Regions from separate parts of the Bordetella holmesii genome, predicted to be linked through region 1. Evidence: predicted binding sites of a transcription regulator. Region 1 holds the regulator's gene; each other region holds the start of a gene.
What was found. Region 1 encodes LexA, which represses DNA repair genes until DNA is damaged. Its sites were predicted from a motif close to ACTGTATNNNNATACAGT; they were not measured.

Region 1 (2,200 bases):
CGCAGCAGGGCCTTGTCCAGCGCCTTGACCGTGTGCCAACCCAGTTGGAAGAAGCGCGCCACGGCCAGAATGTTGCTGGACTCAAGCAACTGGCTGACCGCCTCGGCCAGCCGGTCGGTCACTCGCTGGTAACGGCCCAGCCAGCTCAGCCTCTCCAGATGCGGTCCACCGCACTGCTCGCACCAGACCCGCCGACGCGGCACTACCAGCGTCACTCGCAGCGCCATTAGCGGCAGATCCCGCACCCGGCGCGTGGTCGTCTCATGCACCTGCCGACATCGGTTGCCGCAGTGCTCGCAGTGCATCGTTCGCGCTGAAGGCTTCAGGTAAATCGTGACCGTCCGGCTCTCACCTTCAGGCCACACGACCCGCTCCACCCGATAACCTTCCCACCCACCCAACCTCTCGATCGTCTTGCGGTCCAGCATGATCCCGGCCTTGATCCTTGAAAAATCAAGGATCAAGCGTAACGGCAATCAAGCACGGCTCCACGCTATTCCGCGATGAACCTTTTTTATGGCTGCTGTTTTTGTGCGGGCTGCGTCAGTGCAGGCTATGGGTGCGAATCAAGCCCACCGCGATGCCTTCCAGTGCGAACTCGTCGTCCGGGCTCAACACGATGGGTGCGAACTCGGGGTTTTCGGGGAGCAGCTCGATACGGCTGCCGTGGCGTTGCAGGCGTTTGACGGTGACATCGTCGCCGAGGCGCGCCACGACGATTTGGCCGTTGCGCGCTTCAGCCGCCTTTTTGACCGCCAGCAGATCGCCCTCGAGTATGCCTGCATCGCGCATGCTCATGCCGCGGACTTTGAGCAGGTAGTCAGGGGCTTGGGCAAACAGGCCTGGATCCACGCCCACCTCGCGTTCGACATGTTCGGCCGCGAGGATGGGCGAGCCGGCAGCTACGCGTCCCACGAGTGGCAGCAATAACTGCGCCAGAGCAGGGTGGGGCAGCAGAGCCTGGCTGGGCGCACTGGGCTCGGGCCCTTTGAGGCGGATGCCACGCGAGGCACCGGCGGTCAGTTCAATGGCGCCCTTGCGTGCCAGCGCCTTGAGGTGGTCTTCAGCGGCATTGGGCGACCGGAAGCCCAGCGCCTGTGCGATCTCGGCGCGCGTGGGGGGAAAGCCGGTACGGGCGACGGTTTGCCGGATCAGGTCGAGAATTTCCTGCTGGCGATCCGTGAGTTTGGTGGCCATGGTAATGATCCCAATGATGGCCCGGGGCTTGTGTGAACCACGGACTGTATGTATATACAGCGTGATTCTGGGGGACACAGCTGAAAAATGCAAGCGATGCCAGGGCGATACTCCCGTTTCTAGCGACTACCGCAAGCAGGGGACGCTACGCGGTCATGGCTGGCCCCTGGTTTGCGGTCGATTCGCGCAAAGCCATCGTCAGATACTCAGGATTGGCACATCCAAGGTGTGGTTGACCTGCCCCCAGATTTAGTACGGCACCGACATAGAGCCCAGGGGTAAAAGACCTTCTTTCTGATGAGCCTGCACGAATTGCGCCGGCGTTAAATATCCGAGCGCGCTGTGAGGCCGATCGGTGTTGTACTCGACTCGCCAGTTTTCGATCAAGCTTTTAGCCTGTCGCAGGGACAAGAACCAGTGCTCGTTAAGGCATTCGTCGCGGAACTTGCCGTTGAAACTTTCGATATAAGCGTTCTCCACCGGCTTACCCGGCCGAATAAACGACAGCTTTACGCCTGCTTGGTAGGCCCAGGCGTCCAAGGCTCTTCCGGCGAACTCTGGCCCGTTGTCCACGGTAATAGATCGCGGCAGGCCACGCATCTCCGCCAGCCGTTGCAGCACCATGGCAACACGCAGTCCCGGCAACGACGTATCGACCTCGATGGCCAGGCATTCGCGAGTGTAGTCATCGACGATAGTCAAACAGCGGAATCGGCGGCCATAGGCTAGGCCGTCGGCCACAAAGTCCATTGACCAACTCTGATTCGGCGCGATTGCCGCTGGGCGAACCACGCGCTCGGTCGCCGCGATTCGCTTACGCTTTCGTTTTCGCACGCTTAACCCTGCCAGACTGTACAGCCGCCAGATTCGCTTGTGATTTGCTTGCCAGCCTTCGCGACGTAAGAGCACATGGATCCTCCGATAGCCGTAGCGTCGTTTCGCCACTGCCATCTCTTTCATGCGCTCGGTCAGCGCAGCATCGCCTGAGCGTGTGCTCTCGTAG
Region 2 (2,200 bases), 170 kb from region 1:
GCTACGCCCGCCAGGCATGGGATCACTGGCTGCAACAGGCTCAGGGCAGCGGCATCGCCGCCTTGGCTCACTTCGCGCTCAAGCTAAAAGCCTATCTGCACGGGATTCTGTCTCGCTGTCGCCACCGGCTCAACACCAGCATCGTCGAGGGCATCAACAACACCATCAAAGTCATCAAGCGCCGCGCCTACGGCTACCGCGATCAGGAGTACTTCTTCCTCAAGATCCGGTCTGCATTCCCCGGTATTCCTCGATGAACCAAAAAAATGCCCAGCACGCCAAGAGGTTTGCCATTGCGGTCCGCCCCGGCGCGGACCGCGGTGGCATAGGAGGCGACCTGGGCATCGCCCAGCAGGCGCTCACACTGAATATCCAGTGCCGCGTAATCGCCACCGCTGGCCGTGGCCATGCCGCGCCGGAACCATTCGGAGTGCGAAACGTCGGCACCCATGACTTGAGGATAGCGGCCAGGCCTGCCACTGGCCACCACACGGCCACTGGCATCGGCTACCCAGAGATCGAGATAGACGGTATAGCTGTCCAGAATCACGCTCAACCGCTCGCTGGCATGGCGCTCACCCTGCCCTGAACTGAGCAGATCCACCAGCGATGAGTCGGTGGCCCACCAGCGGACATCGCAGGAGCGCTCGTAGAGATTGCGATCCATGGTTTCTATCATGTTGGAAGCCAGATCGCTTAGCCGCCTGCCTTCGTAGCCACGGATCTCCTGCAACGTGTGTTCGCTGATACGGATCAGGTCGGCAATGGAGCCGGCCAACTCCTGTTTCAGGGCATCGGCGATGCCGGTGATTTGCTCGGAGACGAATTGCACCTGATTGGCCACGACCGCAAACCCCCGCCCCGCCTCGCCGGAGCGCGCCGCCTCGATACGGGCATTGAGGGATAAGTATTTGGCTTGCTGGTTGATGTCGACGATGCTGGATATTTTTTCGTTGGAGATTTTTTCCACGCGGCGCGAAAGCTCGACGATCTTCTCGGGAAGGTAAGCCATGATGACGGCTCCTCAGGCAGGTTGAATGACAGCGGACAGCCCTTGAGCAAGCAGAAAGCGTGCCAAGGTTGCCGCGGGGCAGCCCTCTCCAGGCGCCCCGCCGTCAACCCATTTTCCTGCCCAGGCGCCCCCTTTTGGGGCATGCATGGAGCACTAATATGGTGCCGCATCAGCATGGGTCATTCGATTCGATTTACTGTATATTTATACAGTCATTGAAATTTCGCCATGCCTACGCCCGAACACATCCACCCCGCACTTTGGCGAGCCACGCAACTGGCCCGGGCCAGCGCACGCGTGGTGCCCACCGGCCACAGTGAACTGTCCGCGCAACTGCCCGAGGGCGGTTGGCCCATAGGTTGTCTGACCGAACTGCTGCTGCCTCATCCGGGCAGCGGTGAAGTGCGCCTGCTGGCTGCGGCCATCGCCGAACGCGACGATGCCCGTGCGATCGCGCTGGTGCAGCCGCCTTTCACGCCGCATATCGCTGCCTGGCGGCAATGTCGGCTCGCTCCCGAACGCTTGCTGTGGGTGGCGCCGCCGCGCCCGGGCGATGCCTTATGGGCTGCCGAACAAATCCTCAAACACGCCAGTTGCACGGCCTTGCTTTGCTGGTTGCCGCAGGTGCGCCCCGAATCCCTGCGCCGGCTGCATCTGGCCGCGCAGGCCAGCGATACCTTGTTTTTCGTATTGCGCCCGGCGCAAGCCGCGCATCATGCGTCGCCCGCACCGCTGCGCCTGGCCCTGGCGCCCGCGCCCAACGGGCTGTCCATCCAGATTCTCAAGCGCCGCGGTCCGGTGTGCGACACCCCGATTTTCCTGCCGCTGGACGGTACCCCAAACCGGGCAGCTCAAGTCTTTACTCCTCATGCGCCTCTGGATCGCCATCCATCTCCATCATCTGTCTCTGGACAGTGTGCAAGCCCGGTGGCCTGAGCCGGGTTACTGCGGCGCCCTCCTCGAGCAGGAACGCATCGTGGCGCTCACGCCAGCGGCATGCCAGGCAGGCATGGAAATCGGCATGCGGCGCGCCAGCGCCCTGGCCCTGGCGCCCAGTGCCGATCTGCGGTTGCGCGACCCGCAGGCCGAAACGCGCCGCCTGCACGAAGCCGCGCTGGCCCTGCTGCAGTACACCCCGCAACTGGCTTTGCGCGAACCCGACGCCCTGCTACTGAATGTCGGCGCCAG
Region 3 (2,200 bases), 730 kb from region 1:
TGGGCTCAAGTTTTTTGCGCAGGCGATGGACGTAGACTTCAATGGCGTTGGTGCTGACTTCCTCGCCCCATTCGCAAAGGTGGTCGACGAGCTGCGTCTTGCTCACCATACGGCCGCTGCGGGCCAGCAGAATTTCCAGCAGGCTGACCTCGCGAGCCGAAAGATCGAGAGTGTGCTCGTCCACCGTCGCCACCCGACCGGTCTGATCAAAGACAAGTCGTCCATGACGGATGACGGTGGCGCCGCCGCCCGCGCCGCGGCGGGTGAGGGCGCGCACGCGCGCTTCGAGTTCCGAGAGTGCGAAAGGCTTTGCCATGTAGTCATCCGCACCCAGGTCCAGGCCTTTGACGCGTTGTTCGACGCTGTCGGCCGCCGTCAGGATCAACACCGGTAGCACCGAATTGCGCGCCCGCAGGCGGCGCAGCACTTCAAGGCCAGTCAGCTGAGGCAGACCGAGATCGAGGATGAGCAGATCGAAGGGTTGGGCCGCCAGCGCCGAGTCGGCGGCGAGCCCGTCACGCACGGCATCCACTGCGTAGCCATTGTGGCGCAGGGAACGCGACAGGCCATCGGCCAGGATGCTGTCGTCTTCGGCAATCAGGATGCGCATGCGGTACGGCGGTAGTTGGCCGGCGTGCGCCGGCAGGCTGTTTCGAAGGGGGGGGGGCGGTGGCCCCTGCGACGCCGGGCTTGCCAGCGCTTTGCGGGTAGTGTGCCTTCCGTGTTGCGAGCCATTCTGTCACAGGCCGCAGCCCTTGCCACTCAGGGATTACGTGGAAAACTTACGCATACTGTTTGTTTATACAGTATACTCCGATGCCATAATCCGCGTTCGCACCCAATTGATCCAGCGGGGTGGCCCTTCGGGGGCCGGCCCGCAACGATTGGCACGATAGACCCGCTCGACCCGTCTGGCCGGCTCCTGCCCGGCCACACATATAGGACTCTCCATGGACGACAAAACCAGCAAGGCCGCATCGGAAAAAGCCAAGGCCCTGGCCGCAGCGCTCTCCCAGATCGAAAAGCAGTTTGGCAAGGGCTCGATCATGCGCTACGGCGACAATGAGGTCGAGCACGACATCCAGGTCGTTTCCACCGGTTCGCTGGGTCTCGACATCGCATTGGGCGTGGGTGGTCTGCCGCGGGGCCGTGTCGTAGAAATCTACGGCCCCGAATCCTCGGGCAAGACCACGCTGACACTGCAGGTCATCGCCGAAATGCAGAAGATCGGCGGCACTTGTGCCTTCGTCGATGCTGAGCACGCGCTGGATGTCCAATACGCCTCCAAGCTGGGTGTCAACCTGGCGGATCTGCTCATCTCCCAACCGGACACCGGCGAGCAAGCGCTCGAGATCACCGATGCACTGGTGCGCTCCGGTTCGGTGGATCTTATCGTTATCGATTCGGTCGCGGCTCTGGTGCCCAAGGCCGAAATCGAGGGCGAGATGGGCGACTCCTTGCCGGGTCTGCAGGCGCGCCTGATGAGCCAGGCTCTGCGCAAACTGACCGCCACTATCAAGCGCACCAATTGTATGGTGATCTTCATCAACCAGATCCGCATGAAGATCGGCGTGATGTTCGGTAACCCCGAAACCACCACCGGGGGCAATGCACTGAAGTTCTATGCTTCTGTGCGCCTGGATATCCGTCGCATTGGCTCCATCAAAAAAGGCGACGAAGTCGTCGGCAACGAAACTCGCGTCAAAGTCGTCAAAAATAAGGTGGCGCCACCGTTCAAGCAGGCCGAGTTCGACATCATGTATGGTGCCGGCATTTCGCGCGAAGGCGAGATCATCGACCTGGGCGTAGCTGCCAACGTGGTTGAAAAATCTGGTGCTTGGTACAGCTATAGCGGCAATCGCATCGGCCAGGGCAAGGACAACGTGCGCGAGTATCTCAAAGAGCACAAGGCCATGGCGATCGAGATCGAAAACAAGGTTCGCGAAAATCAAGGCATCGTCAGCCGGGCGGCAGAGTTTGCCCCCAGCGCCGAAGAACGCTCCGAAGATTGAGCACGCCAGGGGGAGTTCCCTCTGGCTCACGCTTTGCGGTGTTTCATGATCACGCGTTCTTTCGATAGCCAGCGTCAGCGTCAACAGCGCGAGAATGAATTCGAGACGCTGGCTCCGTCTGATGATACGTCAGCCCCCCGGGCGCGCCCCGATGGCCCAAGCCTGAAAGCGCGCGCGGTGGCGTACCT

Region 2: imuA (translesion DNA synthesis-associated protein ImuA) is a predicted target of LexA. The motif match lies at 1,208-1,225, and genes of this name have one in related genera.
Region 3: recA (recombinase RecA) is a predicted target of LexA. The motif match lies at 791-808, and genes of this name have one in related genera.

The regions. Positions count from the first base shown of each region.
Region 1 is NZ_CP085973.1:1,091,287-1,093,486, forward strand. It holds gene LK440_RS05150 (ISL3 family transposase) at 1-428, opposite strand, end outside; gene lexA (transcriptional repressor LexA) at 544-1,197, opposite strand; one part of gene LK440_RS05160 (IS3 family transposase) at 1,447-2,200, opposite strand, start outside.
Region 2 is NZ_CP085973.1:1,261,019-1,263,218, reverse strand. It holds gene LK440_RS06015 (ISL3 family transposase) at 1-257, shown strand, start outside; gene LK440_RS06010 (methyl-accepting chemotaxis protein) at 203-1,012, opposite strand; gene imuA (translesion DNA synthesis-associated protein ImuA) at 1,241-1,948, shown strand; gene LK440_RS06000 (Y-family DNA polymerase) at 1,881-2,200, shown strand, end outside.
Region 3 is NZ_CP085973.1:1,825,472-1,827,671, reverse strand. It holds gene LK440_RS08730 (response regulator transcription factor) at 1-610, opposite strand, end outside; gene recA (recombinase RecA) at 951-2,012, shown strand; gene recX (recombination regulator RecX) at 2,058-2,200, shown strand, end outside.